Regions from separate parts of the Paenibacillus glufosinatiresistens genome, predicted to be linked through region 2. Evidence: predicted binding sites of a transcription regulator. Region 2 holds the regulator's gene; each other region holds the start of a gene.
What was found. Region 2 encodes Rex, which represses fermentation and respiration genes when NADH is low (regulators of the CRP and FNR family bind a similar motif). Its sites were predicted from a motif close to TTGTGAAATATTTCACAA; they were not measured.

Region 1 (10,185 bases), on a different contig from region 2:
CCGGCGCCTGTTCAAGCGCCAGTTCCTGACGAATCTGCCGGCGAATCTCCTCGTCCCCGAGCGTCTTCGGAACGGTGATATGATCGGTGCGGATGACCGCGAACCCGTCGTCCAGCGCCAGCGGACCCGCCATATCTCCGGGGTTCAGCGTCAGCGCTGTCTTCAGCAATTCCTTGGGCCAGAACGGGTCGTCCTCTTCAATCGTGCCCATTCGGCCGCCGTTCTGTCTGCTGTCCGGGTCGGTCGATAATTCCCGGGCCAGCGTCTCGAAATCCTCTCCCCGGTCGAGCCGGTTCAACACGTCTTCGGCGGCTGCATAATCATCCAGCTTAATCAGACTCAGCTCGATCTGCCGCTTCGGCCGGAACCGGTCCGCATTCTCCTGGAGATAATCCTCAATCTCCTGATCCGACACCACGATACCGGATGTTGCAACGGCCTGAAGCAGAAGCCGATAGCGGGTATCGGACCGAACTTCCTCCCGGGTCAGGCCCAGTTCACTTTTCATCTGCTGATAATACTGCTCTTCGGAGCCATATCCGGCCGCCGTCTGCCGCAGTTCCTGATCCACCTCTGCCTCGGATACTTCTACTCCCAGACGCTGTGCCTCCTGCTCGACTGCAATCCGGTTAACCATAGACAGCAGCACCTCGCTGCCATACCTGCGCCGAAGCTCATTCTGCCACTCCGCCTGCGTGATCCCGGTCCCGGCGACCCGGGCAACCACCTGGTTCCCGCCGCCGTCCGGCTCCTTCTGTCCGCTTCGCATCCACTCCCGGCCGAGCAGCGCTCCCAGCAGCAGCGCAACGACGGACAGGGCTGCCACCGCCTTGCGGAGCGCCCGTTCCTGTCTGGTCATTTCCCCGCACTCCCGATTTTACGATTTGGCTTGGTCCAGAATGTGCTGAAGCTGGCTCTTGTCGAATGTATAGGCTTCATTGCAAAAATGACAGACGACCTCCGCCTGCTCATCCTCCTCGATCAGCCGCTCCAGCTCATGCCGGCCCAGACTGATCAGCGTCTGCTCGACGCGCTCGCGGGAACACTGGCACACGAAGGAGATGGGCATCTCATCCAGCACCTCCGCATCCGGGCAGATGCGGCGCAGCATTTCCTCCGGCTCAAGTCCGGCATCCAGCAGGGACGTGACCGACGGCATCGCGGAGATCGCCTTCTCGATGGTGCCGATTTCATCATCGCTGAGCCCCGGAAGGAGCTGGATGATGAATCCGCCCGCCACCTGAACCCGGTTGTCCGGATTGACCAGCACGCCGAGTCCGACCGCCGAAGGCGTCTGCTCCGAAGCGGCAAAATAATACGTGAAGTCTTCCCCGAGCTCTCCCGAGACAATCGGAATGCTGCCCCGGTACGGCTCTTTCAGACCCAGGTCTTTAATGACATGGATGAATCCTTCTGTTCCGACCGCTCCGGCCACATCCAGCTTGCCCTTCGCGTTGGCCGGCAGGTGAACATGCGGGTTCTGAATCATCCCGCGCACTTCGCCCCGGGCATTGGACTCGGCGGTAATCTGCCCGACCGGTCCATCCCCTTTTACCTGAATATTCAGCTCTTCCCGGCCCTTCAGCATCGCGCCCATCATGGCAGCGGCCGTGACCGTGCGTCCCAGGGCGGCGGTAGCCGTCGGATACGTATCGTGGCGGCGCTGCAGTTCGTTGACGAGGCCGGTTGTACGTACGGCAAACGCACGGACTCTGCCTTGCATGGCGGTTCCGCGCACCAGCCGGTCGCTAGTATTGTTCATGGGTGCATGCTCCTTTTGTTAATAAAATATCGTGGTTCTGCCTTTATTGATTGCGTTCATAAATAAGGCGCAAGCCTTCCAGCGTCAGCATCGGATTGATCTCGTCGATACAGTCCGTCTCGTCCGCTATCAGCGGGGCCAAGCCGCCGGTGGCAATCACCTTCAGATCAGGCGCCTTCATCTCGGTCTTGATTCGTTTGACGATCCCTTCCACCTGTCCTGCATATCCGTAAATGATACCGGCCTGCATCGCATGAACCGTGTTGCGGCCGATGACCTTCTTCGGCTTCTCGAGCTCAATGCGCGGAAGCTTGGAGGCGCGCTGGTAGAGCGCTTCCGTCGCAATCCCGATCCCGGGGACAATCGCTCCGCCCAAATAGTTGGCTGAGGCGTCAATGCAGTCGAACGTAGTGGCTGTGCCAAAATCGACCACGACCAGCGGACATTGATACCGCTCGACAGCGGCTACCGCATTCACAATCCGGTCGGCTCCGACCTCGCGCGGGTTCTCATAACGCAAATTAAGGCCGGTCTTGATGCCTGGCCCCACAACAAGCGGTTCAATTCCGATATATTTGACGCACATATCGACGAACACCTGGACAATGGGCGGCACGACCGAGGAAATGATGACGCCCTCTACTTCTTTAACGGAAAGGCCGGACATCTGAAACAAATTATGAATCCGGATGCCGTATTCATCGGCGGTGGACTGCCGGTCCGTGCTCAGCCGGAAGTGATGAAGCAGCTCCTGCCGGCGGTAGACGCCGAGTACAATATTCGTATTTCCGATATCGACAACCAGCATCATGCCGGAGCCCCTCCCTTCTTCGCGTTCAGATCCAGACTGATGTCCAGACTGTTGAACGAGTAGGTCAGACGGCCGACGGAAATAATGTCCACACCCGATTCGGCGATCGAGCGCACCGTCTCCAGCGACACATTGCCGGACGCTTCCGTCTTGACCCTGGGGGCTGCGGCCTTGATCCGGGCGACCGCTTCACTCATCAGGGCGGGCGGCATATTGTCCAGCATAATAATGTCGGCTCCGGCCTCCAGCGCTTCCTGGACTTGATCCAGATTCTCGGTCTCCACCTCAATCGTCATCGTATGTGGAATATTCGCGCGGGCCCGGCTTACCGCCTGGGCAATGCCGCCCGCGCCCTTGATATGGTTATCCTTAATCATGACAGCGTCATACAGGCCGAACCGGTGATTGCCTCCGCCTCCGATACGGACCGCGTATTTCTCAAGCATCCGGTGCCCGGGAGTGGTCTTGCGGGTATCGACAAGCCGGGTCGGCAGTCCTTCGAGCGCCTGAACGAACATTTGGGTTCGCGTAGCGATACCCGAGAGCCGCTGCATGAGATTCAGCGCCAGCCGCTCTCCCGTCAGGATGGCATGGGTGCTGCCCTCAACCTCGGCGATGACCGTTCCCTTGGCAATAGACTGCCCATCTTGAACATGGGCCGTGAACGACAGGCCCGGATCGACGATCTCAAAGACCAGCTCGGCGATCGGCACGCCGCAGATTACCCCGTCCTCTTTGGCATGAATAATGCCCTTGGACTGATGGCCGGCCGGTATTGTCGTCCGCGTCGTCACATCGCCGGAACCGACATCCTCCTGGAGCCAACCTCTTATGGACTGAACCAATTCTTCATTATATCCGTTAAACATCATGCTTCGTTCTCCTCCACTATACCCAGCTCCCGAATCTGGAGCAGGTGCTTCCGCCAGCACACATCGTCCCGTTGGGCAAAATCTTCACGGTAATGAGCCCCGCGGCTCTCCTGGCGGGCCAATGCAGACTCCGTGATGAGCAGGCCGCAGGTCAGCATATTGGCGAACTCCAGATCTTCCGGCGTTGTCAGCCGGGAAGCAAAGATCGGAAGCTGCCGTTTCAGCTCTTCCAGCCCCTTCGTCAGCGTCTCTTCGCTGCGCCGCAGACCGACTTGGCGCACCATGACCTTCTGCAGCTTGAGCCGCCGTTCCACTACCGCTTGGGATGGATGCTCGCTGCGGCCTTCATCGCAGCCAGCACTCGGCAGCGCTTCTCCAAGACCGGGAAGACTGCAGATGCGGTCTACAATCCGGCGGCCGTATACAATGGCTTCGGACAGCGAATTGCTGGCCAGCCGGTTCGCGCCGTGTACGCCCGTCGAAGAGACCTCTCCACAGGCGAACAGACGCGGGATGCTGCTCTCGCCGTTCAGATCGGTCTTGATCCCGCCCATCATATAATGCGCAGCCGGAGCCACCGGAATCCAGTCTGTCGTAATATCGAGTCCATAGCCGATGCAGGTCCCGTATATGGTCGGGAACCGGTGCTTCACTTTCTCGGCCGATTCGTGGGTAATATCCAAATACACAAACGTCGATTTGGTCGCTTCCATCTCGTCAATAATGGCCCGGGCCACAATGTCGCGCGGAGCCAACTCCAGCAGCTCATGATAGCGTTCCATGAACCGCTCGCCGTGGATGTTGCGCAGAACGGCGCCCTCCCCCCGAACCGCCTCAGAGATCAGAAAGCGGGGAGCGCCCGGATAACTCAGCGCCGTCGGGTGGAATTGGATAAATTCCATGTCGCGGATGTGCGCGCCGGCGCGGTAGGCAATCGCTACCCCGTCTCCGGTCGCCACCTCCGGGTTGGTCGTATAGCGGTAGAGCTGGCCGGCCCCGCCGGAACACAGAATCGTCGCATCGCCTTGAAGAAACAGCCGGCTTCCGTTCGGCCGCTGAACCAGTGCGCCGCGGCATTCGCCGTCTTCGGTAATCAGGTCGATGACATAGTGATCGTCCCAGACTTCAATCCGGTCATGGTTCGCAATCTGCTCCGACAACGCGCGCACAATCTCGTAGCCGGTGGCGTCGCCGTTAGCATGCAGAATCCGGCGGTGACTGTGCGCCCCCTCCTGAGTCAACGCCAGCACGCCGTCTTCCTTATCGAACTTGGTCCCGAGCCGAATCAGCTCCTGCACGCCCTCGGGCCCTTCGTTTACCAGTACCTCGACCGCTTCCCGCGAACACAGCCCGGCACCGGCCATCAAGGTATCCTGCAAATGAAACTCCGGCGAGTCATCCTCGGCGATTACGGCGGCGATGCCGCCCTGGGCATACCGCGTATTGCTCTCCATCAGCGATTTCTTGGTCAGCATCACGACCTTGCGGTCTTCGGCGGCACGGATGGCCGTGAACAGGCCGGCAATGCCCGATCCGATAATGATGCAGTCCGTGCGGACCACCGGCAGTTCACGAAGATCAAAATCAACCAAATATTGTGGAATCATGAGACCGTTTCACCTGTTTCAACGAAAGAGTAGCGCATGCTACTTGACTTGTAGCATGCGCTCTAAGGAGATTCTGGCCTTGTCGGCGATGGCCTGAGGCACATAAATCTGCGGCTTCATGGTCTCCAGACATTTGACCAGCTTTTTGAGATTGTTGACCTTCATGTTCGGGCAGACCAGGAATTTGCTTGCAAAATGGAAGCTCTTGTCCGGACTGTCCTTGCGGAGCTGATAACCGGTCCCGTCCTCGGTTCCGACGATGAATTCCTTCCGGTCCGACCGGCGGCAGTAATCAATGATAGCGGTTGTGCTTCCGACAAAATCGCCCAGGGCGACCACTTCCGGCCGGCATTCCGGATGAACGACAAATTCCGCTTCCGGGTACTTGGCCTTCATCTCATAGACATCCTTGACCGTCAGCATATCATGCGTGTTGCAATAGCCTTCCCAAATAATCATCTTCTTGCCGGTCTTCTCCTGAACGTAGCGGCCCAGATTCTTGTCCGGTACCCAGATGATCTCTTCGGCATCAAGGGATTCGATTACCCGAACGGCATTGGCCGAGGTGCAGCAAATATCGGTCTCCGCCTTGATCTCTGCCGACGAGTTGATGTACGTAACCACCTTGGCGTTCGGATGCTGCGCCTTCAGCTTGCGCAATCCGTCCACATTGACCATATCGGCCATTGGGCAGCCGGCACGTTCGTCCGGGATCAGGACGGTCTTGTTCGGCGCCAGAATCTTGGCGCTCTCTCCCATAAAATGAACCCCGCAAAAGACGATGGTCTCGGCGTCCGTCTCGGCCGCCTTCTGAGCCAGCAGGAACGAGTCGCCCCGGAAATCGGCAACCTCCTGAATCTCATCGCGCTGATAATAATGCGCCAGAATAATGGCATTGCGTTCCTTCTTCAGCTGTTCGAGCCGCTCGCGCAGTTCCCGGTTCTGCTCCTGCTTGTGCTCCAGCGCCAGAGCTTCCAATTCTCGTATCCCCCTTATGTCTCACGGCCGACAGCCATGCTCTATGCCGCACACCCATGATCGTGAAATGAGTAACATAATCGCGCGCTGCATAGTCTCCGGCAATCACCGACGATTCCGCTTCCCGGAATCTTCATATTCAGTCATTGTTAATCACTAATGTACACAACGGATTCTGCTGTGTCAATGAAAGCGGACGGGGAGTTACAGCAAATTTTAAGTATCAGAAGAAGAACTCCGAGGCTGCCAAAATAAAAGAGACGGCCCCGCCGCAAGTAGCCTTGCGGTCGTAACCGTCTCTTGAATAATGAGCAGCGCCCTTAGCTCAACGGGCCGCCGCTGCCATTGCCGTTGCCGTCATTGCTTCCGCCATCCTGCGGGCGGGTCGGAATGTCCTTCGTCACATCGCCGCCCGGCGTTGACAGCGGTTCTTCCGATTTGCCCTGGATGCGCACGCGCACATCGCCGACGTTGTCGATGACGGGTTCACCTGTCTCCGGAGCCGTCTCGGCGGAGGCCTCATCCGGCTTGCCGTCTTCGGACAAGTAGCCCTGCTCGATCAGTTCACGGATCTGGTCGAGTTCGAGCGTCTCCTTCTCGAGCAGCGTGTTGGCAATCAGGTGCATCTCATTGGCATGCTCTTCGAGCAGCTTGCGGCAGCGTTCATAGCAATCATTGATGAAACGCTGCATTTCCTGATCAATCTCGTAGGCGATCGAATCGCTGTAGTTCTGCTCGTGGCCGATATCGCGGCCCAGGAATACCTGGCCCTGGCTGGTGCCGAACTGCATTGGTCCGAGCTTCTCGCTCATTCCGTACTCCATAATCATGGAGCGGACAATCCGCGTCGCCTGCTGGAAGTCGCTGTAAGCGCCGGTGCCGATCTCGCCGATGAACATTTCTTCGGCGACCCGGCCGCCGAGGAGGCCTGTCACTTTATCCAGCAATTCCTGCTTCGTTACCAGCATGCGGTCTTCCTTCGGCAGCATGATCACATATCCGCCGGCACGGCCGCGCGGGATGATCGTTACCTTGTGGACCATATCGGCATTCTCCAGGTAATAACCTGCGATGGTATGACCCGCTTCGTGGTAAGCCACGATGCGCTTCTCCCGGTCGCTGATCACCCGGCTCCGCTTCTCGGTGCCGACGATCACACGGTCGATGGCCTCGTCGACTTCACGCATGGTGATATCCTTGCGGTTCCGTCTGGCGGCCAAAAGAGCCGCTTCATTCAGGAGGTTCTCCAGATCCGCGCCGGTGAAGCCGGTTGTGCGCTTGGCGATGACGTCAAGCTTCACATCCTTGGTCAGCGGCTTGTTGCGGGAGTGAACCTTCAGCACCGCTTCGCGTCCTTTGACGTCCGGACGGTCTACTGTAATCTGACGGTCGAAGCGTCCCGGACGGAGCAGGGCAGGGTCGAGAATATCGGCGCGGTTCGTCGCCGCTACGATAATAATGCCTTCGTTGCCGCCGAAGCCGTCCATCTCAACGAGGAGCTGGTTCAGCGTTTGTTCGCGTTCATCGTGACCGCCGCCAAGTCCGGCGCCGCGCTGGCGGCCGACGGCGTCGATCTCGTCGATAAAGATAATGCAAGGCGCGTTCTTCTTGGCGTTCTCGAAGAGGTCGCGGACGCGGGATGCGCCGACCCCGACGAACATTTCCACGAAGTCCGAACCGGAAATGCTGAAGAAGGGAACGCCTGCCTCGCCGGCAACAGCGCGGGCAAGCAAGGTTTTACCGGTACCCGGAGGGCCTACGAGCAGAACGCCCTTCGGAATGCGCGCGCCCACGGCAGCAAATTTGCGGGGGTCTTTGAGGAACTCAACCACTTCCACAAGCTCCTGCTTCTCTTCGTCGGCCCCGGCAACATCCTCGAACGTGACCCGCTTCTTCTCTTCATTGTAGAGGCGGGCTTTGCTCTTGCCGAAATTCATGACCTTGCCGCCGCCGCCCTGCGCCTGGTTGAACAGGAAGAAGAACAGAATGAACATGATTACGAGCGGAATAATGGAGGAGAGGAACGTCAACCAGATGCTGTCGCCTTCCATCTTCTTCTGGGAATATTCCACGCCGTTCGCCTCGCTGGCGTCAACCAGCTCATTGAGAGCCGTATCAGTAGGAGGAATGTAGGTAGAGAAGTTCTCGGATTTGGCCCCTTCGGGCTTCTCCTTGTATTTGCCGGTTACCTGGAAGGCACCGTTCTCCGCCTGTACGGTCAAGGTCTTAACGTTGTTGTTCTTGATCTCCTGGCGAAGTTGGTCGTATCTAGGGAAATCGGCGGCTTCATTTCCGTTGCTGACAAACTGGACGATGCCCACCACGACTAAAAATAAAATCAAATAAAAACCAGAATTTCGGATGAACCGATTCATCCCCTACCTCCTCTCACAACACTTAAGTTATTGTACCATAGCCTGTCGGAGCACCTCAAATAGAGGAACTTCGGGAAAATGAGCCGGACATCCGGTCTGTCAATAGGCTATTTGGAGTAAATTTCCGGCTTCAGCACCCCGATGTAAGGGAGGTTCCGGTATTTCTCGGCGTAGTCCAAGCCATAGCCGACGATGAACTCGTCGGGAATGACGAAGCCGGTATAATCGGCTTCCAGCTTAACGGTGCGTCCCGCCGGCTTGTCGAACAGGGTAACAACTTCAATTGAAGCCGTTCCGCGGGCTTGCAGCAGCTCGATCAGATAACTCAGCGTCAGTCCGCTGTCGATGATGTCCTCGACGATCAGAACATCCCGGCCGCTGACCGGCACGTCGAGATCCTTGATGATCTTCACGACACCGGACGACTTGGTCTCGGCCCCGTAGCTGGAGACGGCCATGAAATCCATCTCTACCGGTACTGTAATGACTTTAACCAGATCGGCCATAAAAATAAACGCGCCTTTCAGCACGCAAATGACAAGGGGAGTCCGCCCCTCGTATTTGGCACTGAGCTCGGCGCCCAGTTGCTTGATCCGTTCCTGGATCTCCTCTTCGCTGATCAGCACTTCCTGAATGTCATTCTGCAACTTGCGTACCTCCTAAGGTAATCTTATGCTTGCAATCCGTCACTCCTGTCGGAGCGCGTCCGGCGCATCATTCCCTTCCTCCAGAGACAGAAAAAGGACCGCTGCCGTGTGCCGGCCAACGGCGGCGTGAGCCGATCGCCGGACGCCGGGAATCCAGAGAATCTGGCCCAGTGCGTCGCAGACAATCGGAATGCGATGGCGTTCGGAAGAAGGTATTTTATCATCAATGTAAATATCTTTAACCTTTTTGCTTCCGTTTAATCCCATGATTCGCATGGTATCTCCAGGCAGGCGTGACCGAACGGTCAGGGGAAATGCCAGACCCTCCAGATCAAACCCCGCCGTCAGGCGGTTGCCTTCAACCTTCCGAGATGCCCAATCTTCCCTCTGCAGCACCGCAGCTGCGAGACTTCGGCCGATCTCCGGAATTTCCAGCCGGGACACAGGCATCTCCATCTCGTATGTATAGCTGGTCTGCTTCCCGGAGGGAGCAGATGTGAAGACAATCGTATCATACTGCCGCTTACAGGTTACCCCGCCGCCCAGATCCAGATTCCAGACTGTCGGACGGGCCTGCAGCGCCCCTCGTCGGACCGCTTCAATCTTGGGAAAATCCACCGCCGACGTGTCCGCCGACAGATAATTTAATATTAGTTTAATCAAACGCCGTTGTAAAGCGGACGCCTCGCCGGCAAATGCGTGCCGGTCGAACGATATCCGTTCTCCTTCCCTGCGCACGATCCTGAAGTACAGCTTCTCGGCGCTTGCTTCCATATAATCATCTTCGGCTGCTGCGATCTCGGCCAGCTGGTTAAGCGACTGTCCAAGCCTCGGGCTGTACTTCTCCAGGAAGGGCAGAATCTCCAGCCGTACCGCATTGCGGACATACAGGCTCTGAAGATTGCTGGCATCCTCGGCAAAAGGAAACCCCTGCTCGCGGCAGACTCCGACAAGCTCCGCCTTCTGTATACGGAGAAGAGGCCGCAGCAGTTCCACTTTTTTGTACGGACGTCTCCACCGCATTCCCGCGAGACCGGTCGGACCGCTTCCCCGCAAAAGCCGCAGCAGCACCGTCTCCGCCTGGTCGTCGGCATGATGGCCAAGCGCGATGCCCGTGGCCCCGTGCCGTGCGG
Region 2 (10,185 bases):
CCGGAATGCTCCGGCCGGTAACCTCCTGCAGGTCCTCCAGTGTCGGGAAGTCCATCCCCTCCACCTGGCGGAAGGACAGCAGATGAATCAGCAGCATGGCTTCACTCCCGGTCAGATGCAGCTTCCGGTAGGATTTCAGAAGGGCGTAAGGGATAACGGCCATGCCCTGTTCCAGGCCAAAGGCTGCTCCTTCGCTCCAGCCGCTCCAGTCTTTGCCTTCCATGAATGGCTCCCTTCCTTACGGGTAGAGGCGGTACAGCGTACGAGGGAACGGAATAGTCTCGCGGACATGGTCCAGTCCGCAGATCCAAGCTACCGTCCGCTCCAGACCCAGGCCGAATCCCGAGTGCGGTACAGAACCGTACGTGCGGAGATCCATATACCACTGATAGGATTCCATCGGCAGCTCATGCTCCTTGAAGCGCTCGGCCATCAGCTCCGGATCGTCGATCCGCTGCGATCCGCCGATGATTTCTCCGTACCCTTCCGGCGCGATCATGTCGGCGCAGAGAACAACCTCCGGACGGTTCGGGTCCGGCTTCATGTAGAACGCCTTGATGCCGGCCGGGTAATTCGTAATGAATACCGGCTTGTCATAAGCTTCGGCGATCGCCGTCTCGTGCGGTGCGCCGAAATCTTCGCCCCAAGGCAGCTCGAACCCGTTCTCGTTCAGGAACTGGATGGCATCGTCGTAGCTGATGCGCGGGAACGGAGCCTGAATGTTCTCCAGCTTGGAGATATCCCGTCCGAGCGTCTCCAGCTCGGTCCGGCAGTTCTTGACGACCGACTGCACCACATGCGTAATGAAGTTCTCCTGAACGCGCAGGCTCTCTTCATGATCGGTGAACGCCATTTCCGGCTCGATCATCCAGAATTCGATCAGGTGCCGGCGGGTCTTCGATTTCTCGGCACGGAACGTCGGACCGAAGGAGTAGACCTTGCCGAGCGCCATCGCGGCGGCTTCCATATAGAGCTGGCCGCTCTGCGTCAGATAGGCGTCTTCTTCAAAGTATTTGGTGTGGAACAGATTCGTCGTCCCTTCTGCCGATGTCGGCGTAAGGATCGGCGGGTCCACTTTTGTGAAGCCGTTCGTATTGAAAAATTCCTGAATCGCCCGGATAATCTCCGCGCGGACCAGCAGAACTGCGCGCTGCTTGGTCGAGCGCAGCCACAGATGGCGGTGGTCCATCAGGAAGTCGATGCCGTGTTCCTTGGGCGTAATCGGATAATTCTCTGTAAGGTGCAGAATTTCGATGCCGGTTACGGTCATTTCGTACCCGGATTGGCTGCGCGGTTCTTCCCGGATAATTCCGGTAACATACAGCGAGCTCTCCTGGGTCAGGCTCTTGGCGGCGTCCCAGATTTCCTCCGATACCTCGGACTTCACCACGACGCCCTGAATATAGCCGGTTCCATCGCGAAGCTGCAGGAACTGGATTTTGCCGCTGGAGCGCTTGTTGTTGACCCAGCAGCCGATGATGACGCTTTCCCCGACATGCTCGTTCACATTGCGGATGACGGTTTTGTTGGACATGCCTTCTATCTCTCCTCTTGACTTCTGATAAGGCTAACGCAGCCAAAGACCGCGGGAGCGGCCTTTGGCTGCGGACGTTCCTGTATATTATTGTACAGCCTTACGCCTGAGATTGCACGATGCGCAGCGTATCGCGGGCGATGACAAGCTCCTCGTTCGTCGGTACGACCAGCACCTCAACCTTGGAGCCTTCCTTCGTAATCCGGCGCGGATCGCCTGAGCGCACCTTGTTCGCTTCCTTGTCCAGGTCGATGCCGAGGAAAGTCAGATTGCTCAGCACTTTCTCGCGCAGCAGAGCGGCATTCTCGCCGACGCCGGCCGTGAATACGATCACGTCAACGCCGTTCATCGCTGCCGCGTAGGAACCGATGTACTTGCGCAGCCGGTATTCATACATTTCAAAGGCCAGCGTCGAGTTGGCATCGCCCTTCTCGTAGCCGTCGATGATATCGCGCATGTCGCTGCTTGTGCCCGAGATGGCCAGCAGACCGCTGTGCTTGTTCAGCATCGAGTTGACTTCGCCCGGAGTCAGTTCTTCCTTGTTCATTACATAAGGAACGACAGCCGGGTCGATGTCGCCGCTGCGTGTGCCCATCATCAGGCCTTCCAGCGGAGTCATACCCATCGACGTATCCACCGAGACGCCGCCTTGAACGGCAGTGACGCTCGCGCCGTTGCCGATGTGGCAGGTAATGATCTTCAGCTCGTCGAGCGGACGGCCCAAATATTCGGCAGCGGCTTTGCTGACGAATTCATGAGACGTGCCGTGCGCGCCGTAGCGGCGAACCTTGTACTTGTTGTACAGGACACGCGGAATGGCGTACATGTAGGCTTTCTCGGGCATCGTCTGATGGAACGCTGTATCGAACACGACAACCTGCGGAACGCCGGGCATGTTGACTTCGGCAGCCGTAATCCCCATAATGGCAGCCGGATTATGCAACGGTGCCAGGTCGAACAGGCGGCGGATCTCCGATTTGGCTTCCCCGTTCACGAGCGCCGACTCCTTGAACACTTCGCCCCCGTGTACGACGCGGTGGCCGACGGCATTAATCTCGTTGATGGAACCGATGACGCCGTGTTCCTTGTCGGTGAGGCTGGACAGCACCTTGCGGATTGCGGTGGTATGCTCCAGAATTTCACTGACTTCAGTCACTTCCTGCTTGCCGGTCGGTTTGTGCGTCAGAATAGAGGAATCCATTCCGATACGTTCCACCAGACCCTTAGCCAGAACGGATTCATCCTCCATATTGTAGAGCTGGTATTTCAGCGAGGAACTGCCTGCATTGATTACGAGAATATTCATATCCGGTCACCGTCCTTGTCGTACTGGAAGAAGCCCTCTCCCGATTTCATGCCGAGCTGTCCCGCGCGCACCATCTTCTTGAGGATGGTCGAAGGACGGTATTTCAGTTCGCCGTATTCGCGGAACATCCGCTCCAGAGCGGCAAGTACGGAGTCCAGACCGAAACGGTCGGCCATTTCAAGCGGTCCGTACTGGAACTGGTAGCCGATCCGCATGGCGTCGTCGATGTCCTTGGCGGAAGCTACGCCTTCCTGAAGAACATGCATCGCTTCGTTGATGAACAGACAAATAAGGCGAGATGTTACAAATCCCGGGGATTCGTAAATCATAACGCCCTTCTTCTCCACCACATCGTCGACAAAAGCCTTGGTGTTCTCGAATGTTTCTTCGGACGTCTTCAGACCGCGGACGATTTCAACGACGTTGACCTTCGCAACCGGGTAAATGAAGTGCATGCCGATGACGCGCTCCGGATACATCGTGGAGCTGGCCAGCTCGGTCAGACTGAGCGTGGAGGTGTTGCTGGCAAGGATAATATGGCTCGGACATACCTGGTCAAGCTGGTTGAATACCGCTTTCTTGGCTTCCAGGTCTTCCGTAATCGTCTCGATTACCATGTCGCAGGCGCTGAGCTCCGCGAAGTGGATTACCTTCTGGATGCGGCCGAGAATCAGTTTCTTCTCCGCCTGGGTAATGGCCCATTTCTCAAGCTGCTTGTCGAGGCTGGTCTCAATCATGCTGTACGAGTATTCCAGCCGCTCCGGCGTCTTCTCCACGAGAAGAACATCCAGGCCCTTGGCCGCCAGCATTTCGGCGATGCCCTGGCCCATGGTTCCTCCGCCGATGACGCCGATCTTTTTAAAATTCATAAAAAAGCCTCCATCCTTTCGGTATCTCTTTATATAATACCCTGAGTGAGCCGACATAATAGCACACACTCCGACATATAATAATATCTTAGCATGCCTGAAAAGTAAAAAAAAATAACCGGCATAAAGATTTATGCCGGCAACCGAACGCTGTCACGAAATTGACAACGAAATTGCTCTCCGGAGAGAACTTCTTCCTTCATAAGAATATCCAGGGAATATTCGAATACCGGACGCTTACTCTCCAGCAGATTCCGGGTCCGCGCGGTGAGCTCGTCCAGGATCTTGCTGTTCTCTCTCATCAGCTCTTCCGTCGTCACCATATCCAGCTTGGCAATGCCAAGCGACGTCAGACCGGACTTCATCATCATCTCCACAATGTTCAGAGCCTGGTCAAAATCTCCCCGCGAGCCCGTGCTCCGCCCGCCGTAGAACATTTCTTCCGCGGCCGCGCCGCCGAGCGCGATCATGATCTGCTCTTCCAGGTATTCCTTCGTGTAGAGATACTGCTCCTGCTGCGGGTTATGACGCACATAACCGAGCGCCTGTCCGCGCGGAGTCAGCGTAACTTGGCTCACACTGCCGGGACGGAGCACTTCTGCCATAATGGCATGGCCGAGTTCATGGATGGCTACCCGCTTCTTCTCTTCCTGGTTGGTCTCGCGGTCGGTCTTCTCGCCCATCATGACCTTGTCGATAGCCATCGCCAGATGGCGGTGTTCAACCTGGGTCAGATTCTCGCGCATCATATAGATGGCGGCTTCATTCATGACGCTCTCGAGCTGGGCGCCCGAGAAGTTGTAGGCTTCTTCCGCGATCTTGTCGAGATTCACACCGGAATGCAGCGGTTTGTTCTTCGCATGCAGCTCCAGAATGGAGCGGCGTCCCTTCTTGTCCGGCAGATCGACCTGAATGTGGCGGTCAAAACGTCCCGGACGAAGCAGCGCGCTGTCCAGCATTTCCTTGCGGTTGGTCGCGGCAATCAGCAGGATGCGCGGCGTATCGGAATTATAAATCCCGTCCATTTCGGTGAGCAGCTGGTTCAGCGTCTGATCGTACTCGCGCTGCTGCCCGCCTTCGCGCTTGCCTCCGATGACATCAATTTCATCAATAAAAATAATGGCGCTCTGCTTGTTCTCCTTGGAGGCCCGGGTCCGGGCTTCCTTGAACAGGTCGCGGATGCGGCCCGCACCGACGCCCACATACATTTCAACGAACTCACTGCCCGACGCGGCAACGAACACGGAATTCGTATAATGGGCCGCGGCCTTCGCCATCAGCGTTTTGCCCGTTCCGGGAGGCCCTGTCAGCAGAATGCCCTTGAGCGGGCGAATCCCGAACTTGCTGATCTCTTCATGCCGAATCAGAAAATCAAGCGCTTCGCGCAGCTCCTGCTTCGCGTTGTCCTGTCCGCCGATCTCCTCGAACGTCAGCTTCGAAGGGCCGTTCTTCTTGCGTTTCTTCTCGGCGCTTGCGCCTACGGCAAGCCCGCCCCGCATCTGTGTAATGAGGAGCAGCGCTCCGATCATTCCGGCGGCCACCAGGACGGGAATAATATTAAGTCCCATAAAAGCGAGAAAAATCACCAGCACCGGCACAAAGCCGATCAACGCTTCCTTCATCCATTTAGGCATTGGTCCAAACCCCCATTGTATCGGATTCGCGCGGCAGAATCACAAATTTGCTCTCGGTGCCGTTCCACAGGCTGACATAGACATTGCGGTCATCGATATCCGTCTCTACCGTGATGCCCTTGTACTGACCGGACAGTTCTTCCAGCGTCTGCGGGATCAATGTGTACTTGCGGCTCTCCATGGCTTCGGCGACGCTGAACATCGCCTTGTCCCAGTATTCATCCAGCTGTTTGCCGGAATGCTGCTCGACATCGAGCTTCAGCGTCCGGCTTCCGATTTCGGACTTGCCTTCGCTGTTGATATATTGAACCAGGTCGCGAAGTTTCGTTCCCGGCTGCAAATCGAGTTTCAAAAGTACCTCATGGCGGTTAATAGTAATGTGGGATGACTTCACTCCCTCATAGCGGTCAACGATGCGCTGGAGCGGTTCCTGAACGGCATAGTGGCGATACAGAAACCATCCGCCGAACAGTACGGCTACCGACAAGAGCGACGTCAGCAGAATGGGGACAATACGCAGCTTCACAGGTTACGTCCTCCTTTAATGAATGTGAAAAGAAAAGGCCCCGGGTACATGCCGAGACTCGTCCGAAGCGGCATGTGTTTTGTCATGCCCTAATACAACAAGTAGTATATCATAGGTGTATATACGCGGCGAAATATAATTGTGAATATATTTAAAATTTTTTATTTCCAATTTCGCCTTTTTCTTATATCGGAAGCAAGAGCCGCAGCGATTAGCGCTGCGGCTCTTGAATTTGAAATCTCTTCTTCTGTCAGAATGATATACCGATCTATCTATAGATCGTATATCGCGATTTACCGATTCGGGAGCGCGTACGGTTCGCCGATCGGCTCTCCGTCCGCAAAGCGATAGAACTGATAATAATAGCGGCCCTCCATTTTGTAGAACGCCTGCCATACATATTCCCCGTAGTAGACGCCCGGCAAGAGACGGCGGATATCCGCACGCGGAAGCGCCGAAGCGATCTTGGAGCTCATTTCGCCTCTGGACAAGCCGGAGGACGCATCCTCCGTATGTACCGGCTCCCCGGAAGGCTTCCCCTGCTCCGTGAACTTCACCCATACCAGCTTGCGCTTGCCGTTCTTGTCGTCTCCGGTCACGACCCAGTAGATCGAGTCGGCGTCCCAGACCGATTTGTCGCTGCGGACGACCTTCGTCAGCCCCGCCGAGGAGCGGGCCGCATTTTCGGCCAGACGCTGCTCCTTCCGCTGGTCGTTCAGCACGTAAGCATAAAAAGCATATAGAGCTGCGGCCAGCAGGATCAGGACGACAATCCCCAGCGTGACCCATTTGCGCTTCGTTCTCAAGCTGCCAGCCTCCTTGCCCTACCGGTTCAGCAAGCCTTCAAAGGCTTCCTGGGCCTCGCGGCGGATTCGTTCTTCGTCCAGCGTCAGGCATTCGCCGTTCTTAACCAGCTGCTTGCCGTCCACCCACACATGCGCAACATCCTTGGCTGACGCCGAATAGACGGCGTGGGACAGCAGATCGCTGTGCGGCAGCAGATGCGGCTGGTCGATATCAATGGCAATGAAGTCCGCTTTCATCCCGGGAGCCAGACGGCCTACGCGCTCCAGGAACAGCGAAGCGGCTCCGTACTCGGTGGCCATCTTCAGCGCTTCCGCAGCGGGAACGGCCGTCGGGTCGCCGCTGACACCCTTGTGGATCAGCGCCGCCAGACGCATTTCCTCGAACATATCCAGGTTGTTGTTGCTTGCCGCTCCGTCCGTACCGAGCGATACCGGCACTCCGGCCTTCAGCAGTTCGGGAACGCGGGCAATTCCGCTTGCAAGCTTAAGGTTGCTGCCCGGATTATGCGAGACGCCGACCCGGTGGCGGGCAAGAATCCCGATCTCCTCGTCGGTCAGGTGCACGCCGTGCGCGACAAGCGACGGGCGGGTGAACATGCCGAGCTTCTCCAGATGCGCAACCGGGCGCAGGCCGTATTCCGTGACGTTCTGCTCCACTTCGGCGCGCGTCTCCGACATGTGCGTGTGCATCGGCAGATCCAGATCATGCGCCGCCTGCACGAACTTCTCGATAAAGGCCGGAGGGCACGTATACGGAGAATGCGGAGACATCATGGCCGTAATCCGTCCATCGGCCCGGCCGTGCCAGTTGCGAGCAAATGCCACCGCTTCGGCCAGCTTCTCGCGCTGAACCTCTTCCGGACACAGTCCGATGGCGCCGCGCATCAGCACGGCCCGGATGCCGGACTCTTCGGCCGCCTCGGCCACCCGGTCCATATGATCGTACATATCGAGGAAGGTGGTAGTACCGCCCTTGAGCATCTCCAGGATGGACAGCGCGGTTCCCCGGTAGACATCCTCTCCGGTGAACTTGGCTTCCATCGGCCACATCTTCTCCTGAAGCCACGTCTGCAGAACCATATCGTCGCCATAGCCGCGAAGCAGCGACATCGCCGCATGTCCGTGCGTATTCACGAGACCCGGCAGGAACAGCAGCCGGCTGCCGTCCATGCGCTCTACGCCCTCTTCGGGCGCAGGAGCCTCCTCGCTGATGGATACGATGATATCGTCCTCTACCGTCATGTATCCTTGGAGGACGGGTCTGTCCGCTCCGGGTACGGCAAAATAACCGCCAGCTATCACCCATTTATTGCTCATTCGGCTCTTCTTCCTTTCCGTCCTGGAGATAATAGGCCAGACTCTGCAGGTCGGTTGTGAAATCCGCCGCATGCACCCGCACATAAGGGGGAGTCTTCAGGATCACCGGCGCGAAGTTCAGAATTGCTTCGATACCGGCTTCAATCAGCAGGTCCGCGACGTTCTGCGCCTCCTGGTCGGGAACCGTGATGATCCCGATGCGGATCCCCTGGCTCCGGACCGTCTCCTGCAGCTCGCTCATCGGCTGAACGGTCAGGGAATGGATCTTCTGTCCCACTTTGGGCTCGTAGGCGTCGAATACGGCGGTAATCTTCATCGTATCCTTCAGATACGCATTATAGTTCGACAGCGCATGGCCGAGATTGCCGGCTCCGACCAGCGCCACGTTGATCGGCTGGTCAAGCTTCAGAATATGGCGGATTTTCTCGATCAGATACGGAACGTCATACCCGATGCCCTTGCGGCCGAAATCGCCGAAATAGGCCAGATCCTTGCGGATCTGGGCAGGGTTGAGGTCCAGCTTCTGACCGAGCTCCTGGGAGGAGACGGTGGAAATTTCACGCTTGTTGAGATCATTGAGGAAGCGCAAATACACAGGTAGCCTGCGCACGACCGCTTCCGAAATTTTGTCCGATTTCATCTGGCGTTCCTCCTAAACAAAGTACAAGCGGTTCCTTGCATCTATACCTAAAGCGCGGCTGGTCCCATAATTCTAGGAACCGCCGCCCTCTTGAAGCCACTCTTCAATCCGGGGCACCATCTGGCGGGTCGTCATATGCTCCATCTTCGGCCCCGGAAGCGAATACAGGAAGTATTTCCCATAATAAGATTCAATTACTCTGGTATCATATACAATAACAATGCCCTTATCCCGGTTCGTTCGCACCAGCCGGCCGAAGCCCTGCTTGAAGCGGATGACCGCCTGCGGAACCGACAGCTTCATGAACGGATTCTTCTTCTGCGCCTGCAAAAGCTCGGATTTGGCTTCCACCAGCGGATGATTCGGCGGCTGGAAAGGTAGCCGGACAATCGCCAGGCAGGTCAGCGCCTCGCCCGGGATGTCCACGCCTTCCCAGAAGCTGCTGGTTCCCAGCAGCACGGTTCTTGCATTCTCCTGGAAGCGCCGGATCAGCTTCGTTCGGCTGCCTCCTTCGATGCCCTGCCCCAGCACGGCGATATCGGAGGCGGCCAGGGCATCGCGCAGCGGTTCATAGACTTGGCGCAGCATCCGGTAAGAGGTGAACAGAACCAGCATGCGTCCGCCCGTGGCGGCCGCGGCTTCGGAGAGCGACTGAACCAGCTTCTCCACGAATACCGCATCGCCGACACTGCCCTTCACACTCGGAAAATCGCGCGGGATCACCAGCAGCGCCTGCTCCCGGTAACGGAACGGCGAGGGAAGCTGCGCAGTCAGCAGCCGGTCCTGTTCCGCCGCAGCCCCAAGCCCCAGATTGTCAATCATGTACTGAAAAGATTTATCCACGGTAAGCGTCGCGGAAGTCAGCACAATCGCTTTCTTCTTGTCGAAGAACAGCTCTTTGAGCTGTCCGCTGACATCGACGGGAACGGCGTACATCTGAAGCGATTTGGCGCGGTATTGGCCGCTTGCCTCCAGCCAGTAGACCGTCTTCTCGTCATCCAGCGCCATAAAGAAACGAACCTGCTCCCGGATCGCGGCCAGATCCTTGAACAGCCCGCCGACATCGGTCACCAGGTTGTCCGCCGAGGATTGGCCCTCCTGCTCGCGCATTTCCGTAATCATGCGGTCTCCCTTGCGCACCGCTTCGCCGAGCGCAAGATGGAACGCATCCGCAAGCGTAACGAGCTCCTCCCAGCCCTTCGGCCGTCTGCCGGGCTGAAGCCGCAGCACAAGCTGGCCGGCCTCGCTCGCGGAAGCGTCCGACTGCGACGGCATCAGCGCGAACAGCCGCTCGCTGAGCTGGTCCCAGTTCTCCTTCACCGTCAGCAGATCGGGATAGATGCTGTCGATGGCAGCGGTCCATTCGGAGGCCTGTTCGCTTCCGGCGGACTGGAGCGTCTGCCGCAGCGCAGGGAGCTGGCCGTTGCGGCTGTCCTTATACAGCCGAAGCAGGGTATGTGCAAGAGTGAAATGCTTCATGTGCATGCCCAAATGCTTCCCGGCTACGTCCTCCAGATGGTGCGCCTCGTCGATGACGAGATGCTCATAGGACG
Region 3 (10,185 bases), on a different contig from region 2:
TCTTGTCGGCGAGATGGCCGAGCAGGCCCGGGTCCTGATGCGTATAGCCGTTGTGATCCTGCTGGAATACGGTCGAGGTCGCCACGACGTTCAGGGACGGAATATCTGCGCGCCAGCCCTGATCGGTCGCTTTGCGCAGCCATTTGAAGTGCTGGGTAATCATCGAATCGACGACGCGCAGGAACGCTTCATAGCTGGCAAAAAATCCGTGGCGGCCGGTCAGGACATAGCCTTCCAGAAGGCCTTCGGCCTGATGCTCGGACAGCTGCGAGTCAATGACCCGGCCGTAGGAAGCCAGGAACTCGTCGTTCGGTTCCTTGACGGCATCCATCCACTGCCGCTTCGTTACTTCAAAGACAGGTCCCAGGCGGTTGGACATCGTTTCGTCCGGTCCGAAGATGCGGAAGTTGCGGTTGTCTTCATTGAGGGCGAGGACGTCCTTCATGTACTTGCCCAGAACGGCCATATCCTGCGCTGTAACGGCGCCCGGTACGGAGTTATCCAGCGCAAAATCGCGGAAGTCCGGCAGACGGAGTTCCTTCACGAGCCGTCCGGCATCCGTCACGGGATTCTTGCCCATGCGGCGGTCGCCCGACGGGAGAATCTCGGCGATGTCGGCTTTCAGCTTGCCGTCCTGTTCGAACAGTTCCTCCGGACGGTAGCTGTTCATCCATTCCAGCAGCGCCGGCGCATGCTCCATATGCTTCCGGTCAGCCGGAATCGGCACCTGGTGGGCGCGAAACGAATCTTCATTCGGCACATTGTCCCACGATTTCGGTCCGGTCCAGCCTTTCGGGGAACGGAACACGAGCATCGGCCAGAGCGGGCGGGTTGTCTGTCCGCCGCCGGTGCGGGCCTCGCGCTGAATGTCCCGGATTTTCTCGACGATGAGGTCCAGCGTCTCGGCCATAGCCGGGTGCATCAGCGCCGGATCGCTGCCTTCCACGAAGTGCGGTTCCCAGCCCATGCCTGTGAAATAAGCAGTTATTTCTTCCCGCGACATCCGGGAGAGGATCGTCGGATTGCTGATCTTGAAGCCGTTCAGATGCAGAATCGGCAGTACGGCTCCATCGGTCGCCGGATGGATGAACCGGTTGGAGAACCAGGAAGCGGCGAGCGGTCCGGTCTCGGCTTCGCCGTCGCCCACGACTACAGCGGAGATCAGGTTCGGGTTGTCGAGAATTGCGCCGACTCCGTGCGACAGGGAGTAGCCCAGTTCGCCGCCTTCATGAATCGATCCCGGCGTTTCGGGAGCTGCATGGGAAGCAACGCCGCCCGGGAAGGAGAACTGCTTGAACAGCTTCTTCATGCCGGCAATATCCCGGGTAATGTCCGGATAGATCTCGGTGTAGCTGCCGTCCAGATAGGAGTTGGAGACCATGACCTGACCGCCGTGGCCCGGTCCTTCGATATAGAACATATCGAGATCGTACTTGGTGATGATCCGGTTCAGATGCGCATAGATGAAGTTCTGGCCCGGGATGGTGCCCCAGTGCCCGATCGGCTTCACCTTGACATGATCGGCCTGCAGCGGTTCCCGGAGCAGCGGGTTATCCTTCAGGTACAGCTGCCCGACCGAAATATAATTCGTAGCGCGCCAGTATGCATCCAGCTTGTCGAAATAGGTTTTGGACGAATAATCCACTTGCAGAGTCAGTCCCATGATTTCTCTCCACTCCTTAATATCAGCCTTCCGACCGATTGTGAAAAATTTCTCTTGAGTTCATCATACCAACTTAATTATAAAATACAACCTTTTTTATAATTGATACGGTCCAATTTTGTGAAAAGTTGAACAACATATGGACAAATGGTCATTCGCCTTTTCAACCCAATAAAAAAAGACCGGAGTTTCCTCCAGTCTTCCGCTTATTGCACCGATACAAACGTGTTAAATTTTAGGTATTGATAATGAATGCGCATATGGGAGAATTCCAGCGGCGTTCCGTTGTCGAGGAAGAAGATCCCTTCCATAATGCCGACCGGCTCGTTCTCCTTCAGCAGCAGCAGCTCCCGGTCCTGCTCCTGCGAAGGCTCCGCAAAGATGGACATGAAAGATTTGGTCACGGCCAGATTATGCGCGCTCTCCAGATAGTTGAAGATGGAACCTTCAATGATGGTCTGGTTCAAATTCTGCACGATTTTAATCGGGATATACCCCGTCTCGATCATAAAAGGCACGTCGTCGAACAGGCGAAGCCGGACGATTTTGTAGACAAAATCATGCGGTTCCAGGAACAAATCCCGCTGCAGCTCCTCCGTCGGCGGAATCACCTCGAAGCCCAGCACCCGGGTCTGCGGCTTCTGGCCGTTCATATGGAAGTTGTCGGTCACGCCCAGATTCGAGCCTTCATAGTTAAAGACCGATTCGTTCTTAATATACAGGGGGTTGATGAAGGTCCCCGATCCGCGCTTCTTGAAAATAATTCCGGCGTGCTCCATCTTCGTCAGCGCCTGCTTCACCGAGCTGCGGCTGACCTGGTACAGCTCGCTCAGGCTGCGCTCATCCGGCAGACGCATATCCGCAAACTGCCCGGCGAATATTTTCTTCTTCAGATCGTCGATAATTTGCTTGTACACGAACTCTGCCATTACGTACTTCCTCTCCGGTCCTCTGCTTCGTTAGTCTCTTGGTTAACTATAGCATAAGCTTGTCCACAAACTCTATGTCCGCAGCCGCAAATTCATACGCTCCCAGCCCGCTGGGATGGACCCATTCGTACCGGTCGTGGTCGGTCAGCACCGGCTCGCCGCCCTCCAGCACGGCGCGGTAAGCCGTCAGCCGGATATGAATCTCTTCGTACCGGTGCTCGCTGACGCCGAACCGGGCGTAAGGCCGGATGCGCAGCCCCATCTCTTCCAGCAGCTCGCGCTTCAGGCATGCCTCCGGCGTCTCCCCCGGCTCCAGCTTGCCGCCCGGGAACTCCCAGAGCCCCTCTTGGGCTTTGCCTCTGCGTTTGCGGGCAATCAGAATCCGCCCCTGACGGTCTTCTATAATCGCTGCCGCCACTTCGATCATTGCCCTCACACCCCTTTCTTCTCCTGAACTTAATATAGCCGAAGCAAGGGATCTTTGTCTTTGACAGGAACACATGTTCGATATATACTTCCATTTATATAAAGGAGGGTTCCCCGTGGACGTAATGGAGAAGCTCGAAATTTTGACCGCCTCGGCCAAATATGATGTCGCCTGCACTTCCAGCGGCTCCAGCCGCAAGGGAAGCGCCGGCGGCATGGGCAACACCACCAGCATGGGCATCTGCCACAGCTTCGCCGCCGACGGCCGCTGCATTTCGCTGCTGAAGGTGCTGATGACGAACCGGTGCGTCTTCGACTGCGCCTACTGCGTGAACCGGCGGTCCAATTATACGCGGCGGGCCACTTTTACGCCGGAAGAGATTGCCGATGTCACGATGCAGTTCTACCGCCGCAATTATATCGAGGGCCTGTTCCTGAGTTCCGGCATTCTGCGCAATCCCGACTATACGACCGAGCAGATGATTGCCGCCCTGGAGCTGCTGCGCCATGTTCACCGCTTCGGCGGTTACATTCATGTCAAGGCCATTCCGGGAACGGACGAACGGCTGCTCTCCCGGCTCGGCCTTCTCGCCGACCGGATGAGCGTCAACATCGAGCTGCCGTCACAGGCAAGCCTCGGCAGGCTGGCGCCGGACAAGAGCAAGGATTCCATTCTGAAGCCTATGGGACTCATCCAGGCCCGAATCCGTGAGAACCGCCACGATCTCGTCCGTTACGACCATGCTCCCCGGTATGCCCCCGCGGGCCAGAGCACACAGATCATTGTGGGAGCAACGCCCGACACGGATCAGCGGATCCTCGCCTTGACGGAAGGACTGTACCGCAAATACGGCTTGAAGCGGGTGTTCTACTCCGCCTACACGCCGGTTGTGGAGCATTCGCTCCTCCCTGCGCTCGACACCAAACCGCCGCTCCTGCGGGAGCACCGGCTGTACCAGGCCGACTGGCTGCTGCGCTTCTACGGCTTTCGCGCGGGCGAGCTGCTGGACGAGTCGGCCCCGAACTTCAATCCGCTGCTGGATCCGAAATGCAGCTGGGCGCTGCGCAACCGGGCATTGTTCCCCGTGGAGGCCAACACCGCGCCTTACGAAATGCTGCTGCGCGTACCGGGCATCGGGGTGCGCAGCGCCCAGCGAATCGTCAAGGCCCGCCGGGCCGGAAGCCTGGACTTCGCTGCGCTGAAGAAGCTGGGTGTGGTGCTGAAGCGGGCTCAGTTCTTTCTGACCTGCCGGGGACGCATGCTGGAAGGGCTGAAGGTCAGCGACCATACGCTGCTGCGCTCGCTGATGTCCGGTCAGGAACTGGCGGCCTTCCGGGAGCCGCAGGCCGAACAGCTCTCCTTCTTCAGCGAGGCCGAAGTGACCGGACTGCCGGAGCCCGCAGCGCCTGCGGACCTCTTCTCCGGCGGGCCTAATTCTTCCCGGCCTCTTGGCGGACCGGCTGAGGGCGGACCGGCTGCCGGCGGGCCCGCTGCTGCCCTGGCCGAAGCGGCCGATCCACGGCTTACCGAAGCGGCCTTGGTCGGAGCAGATTCCATCGACGCGCTCGCCCAAGAGGCCTCTTCCGGGAGGACTGCTTATGTTTAAGACGGCTGCGCTGGCCTACAGCTATGACGGCAGCTTCGAAGGGCTGCTCTCCTGCGTATTTGAGAGTTATGTGTGGAAGGAGACCCCGCTGGCCATTCATCCCCAGGACGATGGTCCCGGGCTGCTGCTGGAGTCCAAATGGATCGAGACCGATCCCGAGCATGCCGGACGCGTCCTGCGGTCCATCCCGCAGCGCATCGGGGCGAAGGCCGAAGAACTGGTGCGCCTGGGCTTCTGTACCTGTCTCCCGGACAAGGAACTGCTGCTGCTGAAGTTCCTCCAGCTCGGCTTCGCCCATGGCCCGCGCGTCCTGGACATGCTTGCCGATGATACGGTGGATGCACTGGTTAAGGCCGTTCTGCACTTGCGGCGGGAGAGCCACCGCTATCTCGGCCTGATCCGCTTCTCCGTCTACGGACCGGTCATAGCGGCGGTGATTGAGCCGCGGAACCTTGTACTCCCGCTCATCCGCGACCACTTCTGCGACCGGTTCGGGGGCGAACGCTTCATGATCTATGATGCCGCCCACCGCATGGCGCTCATTCATGAACCGGGACGATCCGCCATCATTCCGCTGGAAGCGTGGACGCCGCCCCAGCCGGATGAGACGGAGGAGCGCTACCGGCGGCTCTGGAAGGGCTTCTACGAAGCAATCGGCATCAAGGAACGCCGGAATGAGCGGCTTCGGATCTCCAATATGCCGAAGCGGTACTGGAAGGAGCTGACGGAGATGGACGGCGGCGGCTGGGGAGCCGCGGTTGCCCGGTCCCGGGCCCGCTCCGCGTCCCCGTCCGCACCCGGCGGAGCCGGCGGTGCGCCGACGGCGGAATCTCTTCCGGCCCCGGGCGGGAGCGGGGATTAGCCACGAGGAGCGGGATCACCGAGCAAATGCGCTTGGCAAGCATTAGAGAACGGTTATCGCGCTTTGCTTTTCCAGATCATGTACTGCAGCATGTCGGAGTCAAAGTAAAGCTTGGCGCCTTCCTTTTCTCTGGAAAAGTATCGGATTCGATCCATAATAAAGGCTTCAACATGGTTCATGGACAGGCAAATAAAACCCGGTACAGCATTCTCTCTTTTGGTGACCAGAAGCTTGCCCACTTCATGAAATTGCCCTTTTGATACGGAACGGGTTCTTAACTCCTCTGCATGAAGCCTTACTTTGGTCTCCGAGAAGAATCCGATCCTCCTCAAACAATACTGGATGCGATCCTCTCTTCGCATATGTACTTTCTCTAAATTTAATCTGGAAGCGGACTTTACTTCACAGATCAATCCGATGTTGGTATTCGGGCTAAAATGTCCGAAGAGATATTCATCACGGTGGCCATTGCCTACCTCTTCCGCCACAAACTTGGGACGGATCGCAACGAGATCTGCGTCCGCGTTCTGATGTCCGTCCTGCAATCCCTGCCGGTGCAGCACAAAATTGGTTAAGGGAAAGAACCCATTAAACCGCAAATACCAATAGACCAATTCTTCAGCAAAATTCTTCATGATTATCCTTTCTTCTAAACGGTTTAGCTGTCACCTCTATGTATCGGTTGGATGACTGTCCGATAAAAGCGAGCGGCAGACCGGTTCAATTCGCTCCCGGTACTGCCGCTCGAACTTGTTTATAGACTACTGCGCCGCTCTCAAAGTCTGCTCCTGGCCGTTAACGCTGAACCGGTTGAAGGTTACTTTGCCTTCCAATGAGACGATCCGCAGCGAGTGGGGAGCATCGGTCAGGTTTTTGACTTCGTAGACGACTTTGCTGTAGCCTTCGAGGTTCGCTGAGGTCAGGTCGATGATGCCCTTCGCGACGTTGTCGATATAGACCTGCGCCGTGCCCATATTGCTCTGGACATTGGACAGCCAGCGCACGCCGGTGCCGGTGAAGCTGAAGGAAGCGATCTCGCCGGAGCTCTCGGTCTCATTCCAGCTTCCGTTCTCATTGGTTGCAATGCCGGCCGAGTAAAAGATCCCTTCGTCACTGAACGCATAATCGCGCCAGCCGGTCTCGGTGGAGGGCAGTCCCTGCTTCGGCGTCAGCTCGATAAAATCGAGGTTGACTCCGCCGGTGTTGCCGCTGTCATGACGCAGCATCACGGTATTGGGCCCGTCGGTCAGCGTCACTTCGGTGGCAATGCTCTTGTAAGCGCCCGCGCCCGACGACTTGCCGGTCGAGGCAAAGGTCAGCTTGCGGATCAGCTTGTCGTTGACGTACAGGTTCAGCGTAGCGTCCGCCGCGGTGGCGTACCCGATGCGAACCGAATAATCGCCCGCACCCGGCATGATGTTGATAATGCTGACGCTTGCTCCGCTGCCGTGCATATCCCGGACATAGCCTTGGGAAGAAGCCGCGGCGTCGGCTGCCGTCTTGGCGATGCCGCCGAGCTTGCCCTTCTCGGCCTCATAGAGCGGTCCGCCCGGCGTTACCGGCATATCCGGCACGGCCAGCGTGGCCGGGCTGCTCGCCGCCGAGCTGTTGCCGGAATCGTCAAACGCCCGGACGGTGTAGGCATAGGTATGGTCATAGGCGACCGAGGTATCCGTATAGCGTGTCACGGCAGCGGGAAGGACGGCCAGCTCGGCCCCGTCGCGGTACAGCACGTAGCCGGTTGTTTTGCGGTTGTCGGCCGCCTCGCCCCACTGGATGACTGCGGTATTCCAGGTCGCCATGGCGGCGCCGGCAATGACCGGCTGTGCCGGAGCCTGCGTCTCCTTCGGCGTCAGGTACAGCTGCACCGCTTCGCCTGCGGCCACATTCAGATCTACATCCATATACGGCGATGCCGTGCGTTCATAGGAAGAGTAAGCTGCCCCCAGCGTTTTGCCGTCCCGGTACTGCTCTACCCGGTAGGCGGCGTTATCCGGGAGCATAATCCGGACCGCAACCCGCCGTGCCGGGGTCCCGGCCGGCTCGAAATTGACGATGCTGACAATCCGCTTGTCCGCCGAAGCGCCGATGTTTGAAGCGCCCAGGGCCCGGGTGTCTACAGCGCGGACATAGATTTTGCGCCCGGCTGATTCATCGCCGCTCAGGAAGGAGTAGGCCAGGGGCGATCCGTGCGTCGCATAGGCAGCCGCCAGCCTGCGGAAGGTTCGCAGCCGCGTCTCCCCGCCCTCAGCCGCATTCGCCGACCAGGCCGCCGTATCCGCAGCGCGGTGGGTGCTCCAGTTGGCAGGCTGGGCAAAGAGCGCATAGTTCGGATTGGCCGTATCGAAGGCGGTGTGCTGCATCATATGGTCGGCATAGCCGATGTCGGCGCGCAGCTCCCGGTCGAATGCCGCGGCGTATTTGTAAGCGGTAGCGCCGAACTTGCTGTTGTCGGCATGCAGATCGTTGGCGCCCGTCTCCGTCATCATCATTTCCTTGGGCAGACCTTCCTCGGTGCCCCCGTTGTAGGACAACAGGTTCTCGTTCAGGGAGCCGCCCCGGCCCTGCGTAAGGCCGGACAGCCCGTAGCTGTGGCCGTTCGTCAGATCGGACAGGGCTTCAATCGGTCTCCGCTGGGCGGGATCGCGCTCCCAGCCGTAGGGAGTGCCTTTGGAGGGCCAGTAGGCCCAGCCGGGGGCAACGATTTTTAACTGGGGATAAGCGGCCTTCTGGGATTGGAGGAATTGCGCCAGTTCCACCAGGGATGCTTGGTTGTGATTGAATACGCCCGGCTCGTTATCCAGCTCCAGGTAAGCGAAAGACGAACCGTAGGAGGCCATGAACTGGCGGATATACGTCTTGATCTCCTCGGACACATGTCCGGCAAGCATCTCGGTGCTGCCCATATAGTTGGAGCCGATCATGCCCACCACCGGCTGGAGATTCAGGTCCTTTAGCGTCTGCAAATACGCTCCGAGGCCGTCCTGCCACTGGTTGCGCGTATCGGACCAGGCAGGGACCCGCATCATATTGCCGCTGTAGGCGGAACCGAGCCATTCGGTCAGATCCGGCAGCAGCCGGGTCACGTTGTCGTTCATAGCAAACCCGTTCGTAATCGCGGTTCCGAGGTGGACATACCGGCCATGAATCGGCTCGGCGGCCGGGGCCTCCAGAGCGGTCAGCGACAGCTCGTCCCACTCGTACCAGAGATAGGCGTCACCGGATGTGCCGGCATAGGAGCCGGCATAGACCTCCAGCTTGAGCTCGTTGCTCCCGCTCTTCAGCAGCTCCACCGGAATATACAGCCGGTATTCATCGCGGTAAGGATTGGCGCCGCCGCTGCCCGAGGTCCCGGCAATCTGCAGCATGCCCGCCAATCTTCCGTTGGAGTACACGGCCATCTGGGGAACCGACATATAGGCATTCAGAATGTGCACATCCAGCTCCGCGCCATACGCCGGCAGCGCATCCAGCTTGTAGCCGATGGAGAGCGTCTTGTTGACGCTGGCCTTCATTCCTTTGGGAAAAGCTTTCCAGTCCGGCGCAGCCGGGTCGGAGGCATAGGTGGAGTAGACCGCCGTCATCGGCTTGAAGTCGGCAAATTCGGCGGAGCTTCCGTCATGCTTGCCGATCTCCCAGAGCTTGCCCTGCGGAGCAGCGGCGGCAAGAGCGGCGGCACCAGCCTGCGGAGCATACACTGCTTGCGTGACGGCAGCCTTAAGCGCCGGAGAAGCCGATGGCGTGATTGTGATGCCGGCGGCGGTTGAAGCGCTTGCGGGCTGCTGCTCGGCATATACAGGTCCCATGGAGAGGGCCGGTCCGCCGAGAATCAGGGCGAGCGCCGCGAGGGCGGAACCTGCTCTGGACAGCAGCTTGCTGCGCGGCCGGCTGCGCCGGGCGGGGACAGGAGTTGAAGCTTCTTGGCGGTCATTGCAGATATTGCGGGTGTTGCCATCAGGTCTGTTCCATGAAGTCATGGTATTTCTCCTCCGTTAAAATAGTTCCCTGATCGCCGCCGCTGCCTTGGGATAGGTCAGCGGCGCCCGAATGGGCGGAGGAGGAATTACTTTTATCAAACGGCGGGTCTAAATCGGCGGCATACGTTCAAAAAGCTCTTCCCCCAAGTGAGTCTGCTTGATTGGAACCGATTTGATTTCAGGCAGAAATCACTCTTTTTCCGGCAGCGCGGCTGCCACCTTCGTCCTGCGTCCCTTCAAGCGGAGCTTAGCAGAGCGAAGAAGGCCCTATGGCTTTGCGTCCCTGCCTTTCGGCAGGTTTGCCTTTGTCACAATATAGGGTGAAGCAAATAAAGGACGACGGACGGCATCTTGCGAGGAATCGCTGCGGCGGCTTGCCGCGTACCGGAAGAACGGCAGGAAAAAGGGTTCGGACAGGGGAGAATTTCAATGCGAATCGGGCACGTTCAGCAAGCTATCCAGCAAGCGTTTCTACTCTTGTATATCGGTCTTCCGGGAGTTTCGATTTAGACTCGGACAGCCCCTATCTTTCGCATTTCTGAAAGGATTGTGACGATTCATATAGGCAGTTGTCAGCCGCCTTCGGTACGCTTGGGCCATAAGACTCACAGCCTGCCGGCAAAAAAGCCGAGTCACCGTCCGCGGGAAGTTCACGCAGGCGATGCTCGGCTTACAGGGTTAAGGCGCTCTCCGCATCCTTTAATCAGCGTTTAACCTGATT

Region 1: nadA (quinolinate synthase NadA) is a predicted target of Rex. The motif match lies at 6,091-6,108, and genes of this name have one in related genera.
Region 3: RBI05_RS12180 (phosphoketolase family protein) is a predicted target of Rex. The motif match lies at 1,702-1,719, and genes of this name have one in related genera.

Annotation. Positions count from the first base shown of each region.
Region 1 is NZ_JAVFHT010000021.1:40,326-50,510, reverse strand. Features, by position in the region: gene RBI05_RS17090 (SurA N-terminal domain-containing protein) at 1-859, opposite strand, end outside; gene hslO (Hsp33 family molecular chaperone HslO) at 878-1,762, opposite strand; gene RBI05_RS17080 (type III pantothenate kinase) at 1,806-2,573, opposite strand; gene nadC (carboxylating nicotinate-nucleotide diphosphorylase) at 2,570-3,445, opposite strand; gene nadB (L-aspartate oxidase) at 3,442-5,052, opposite strand; gene nadA (quinolinate synthase NadA) at 5,092-6,030, opposite strand; gene ftsH (ATP-dependent zinc metalloprotease FtsH) at 6,351-8,405, opposite strand; gene hpt (hypoxanthine phosphoribosyltransferase) at 8,513-9,052, opposite strand; gene tilS (tRNA lysidine(34) synthetase TilS) at 9,092-10,185, opposite strand, start outside.
Region 2 is NZ_JAVFHT010000002.1:16,710-26,894, forward strand. Features, by position in the region: gene RBI05_RS03050 (DnaD domain protein) at 1-223, opposite strand, end outside; gene asnS (asparagine--tRNA ligase) at 239-1,534, opposite strand; gene RBI05_RS03060 (acetate kinase) at 1,635-2,840, opposite strand; gene RBI05_RS03065 (3-hydroxyacyl-CoA dehydrogenase family protein) at 2,837-3,709, opposite strand; gene RBI05_RS03070 (AAA family ATPase) at 3,841-5,343, opposite strand; gene RBI05_RS03075 (hypothetical protein) at 5,336-5,869, opposite strand; gene RBI05_RS03080 (cell wall elongation regulator TseB-like domain-containing protein) at 6,163-6,675, opposite strand; gene RBI05_RS03085 (amidohydrolase) at 6,694-7,992, opposite strand; gene RBI05_RS03090 (redox-sensing transcriptional repressor Rex) at 7,982-8,632, opposite strand; gene dinG (ATP-dependent DNA helicase DinG) at 8,705-10,185, opposite strand, start outside.
Region 3 is NZ_JAVFHT010000010.1:53,366-63,550, forward strand. Features, by position in the region: gene RBI05_RS12180 (phosphoketolase family protein) at 1-1,663, opposite strand, end outside; gene RBI05_RS12185 (GntR family transcriptional regulator) at 1,870-2,592, opposite strand; gene RBI05_RS12190 ((deoxy)nucleoside triphosphate pyrophosphohydrolase) at 2,639-3,019, opposite strand; gene RBI05_RS12195 (putative DNA modification/repair radical SAM protein) at 3,144-4,625, shown strand; gene RBI05_RS12200 (TIGR03915 family putative DNA repair protein) at 4,618-5,487, shown strand; gene RBI05_RS12205 (hypothetical protein) at 5,541-6,122, opposite strand; gene RBI05_RS12210 (polysaccharide lyase family protein) at 6,249-9,464, opposite strand; cyclic di-GMP riboswitch class I at 9,664-9,778, opposite strand; gene RBI05_RS12215 (cold-shock protein) at 10,168-10,185, opposite strand, start outside.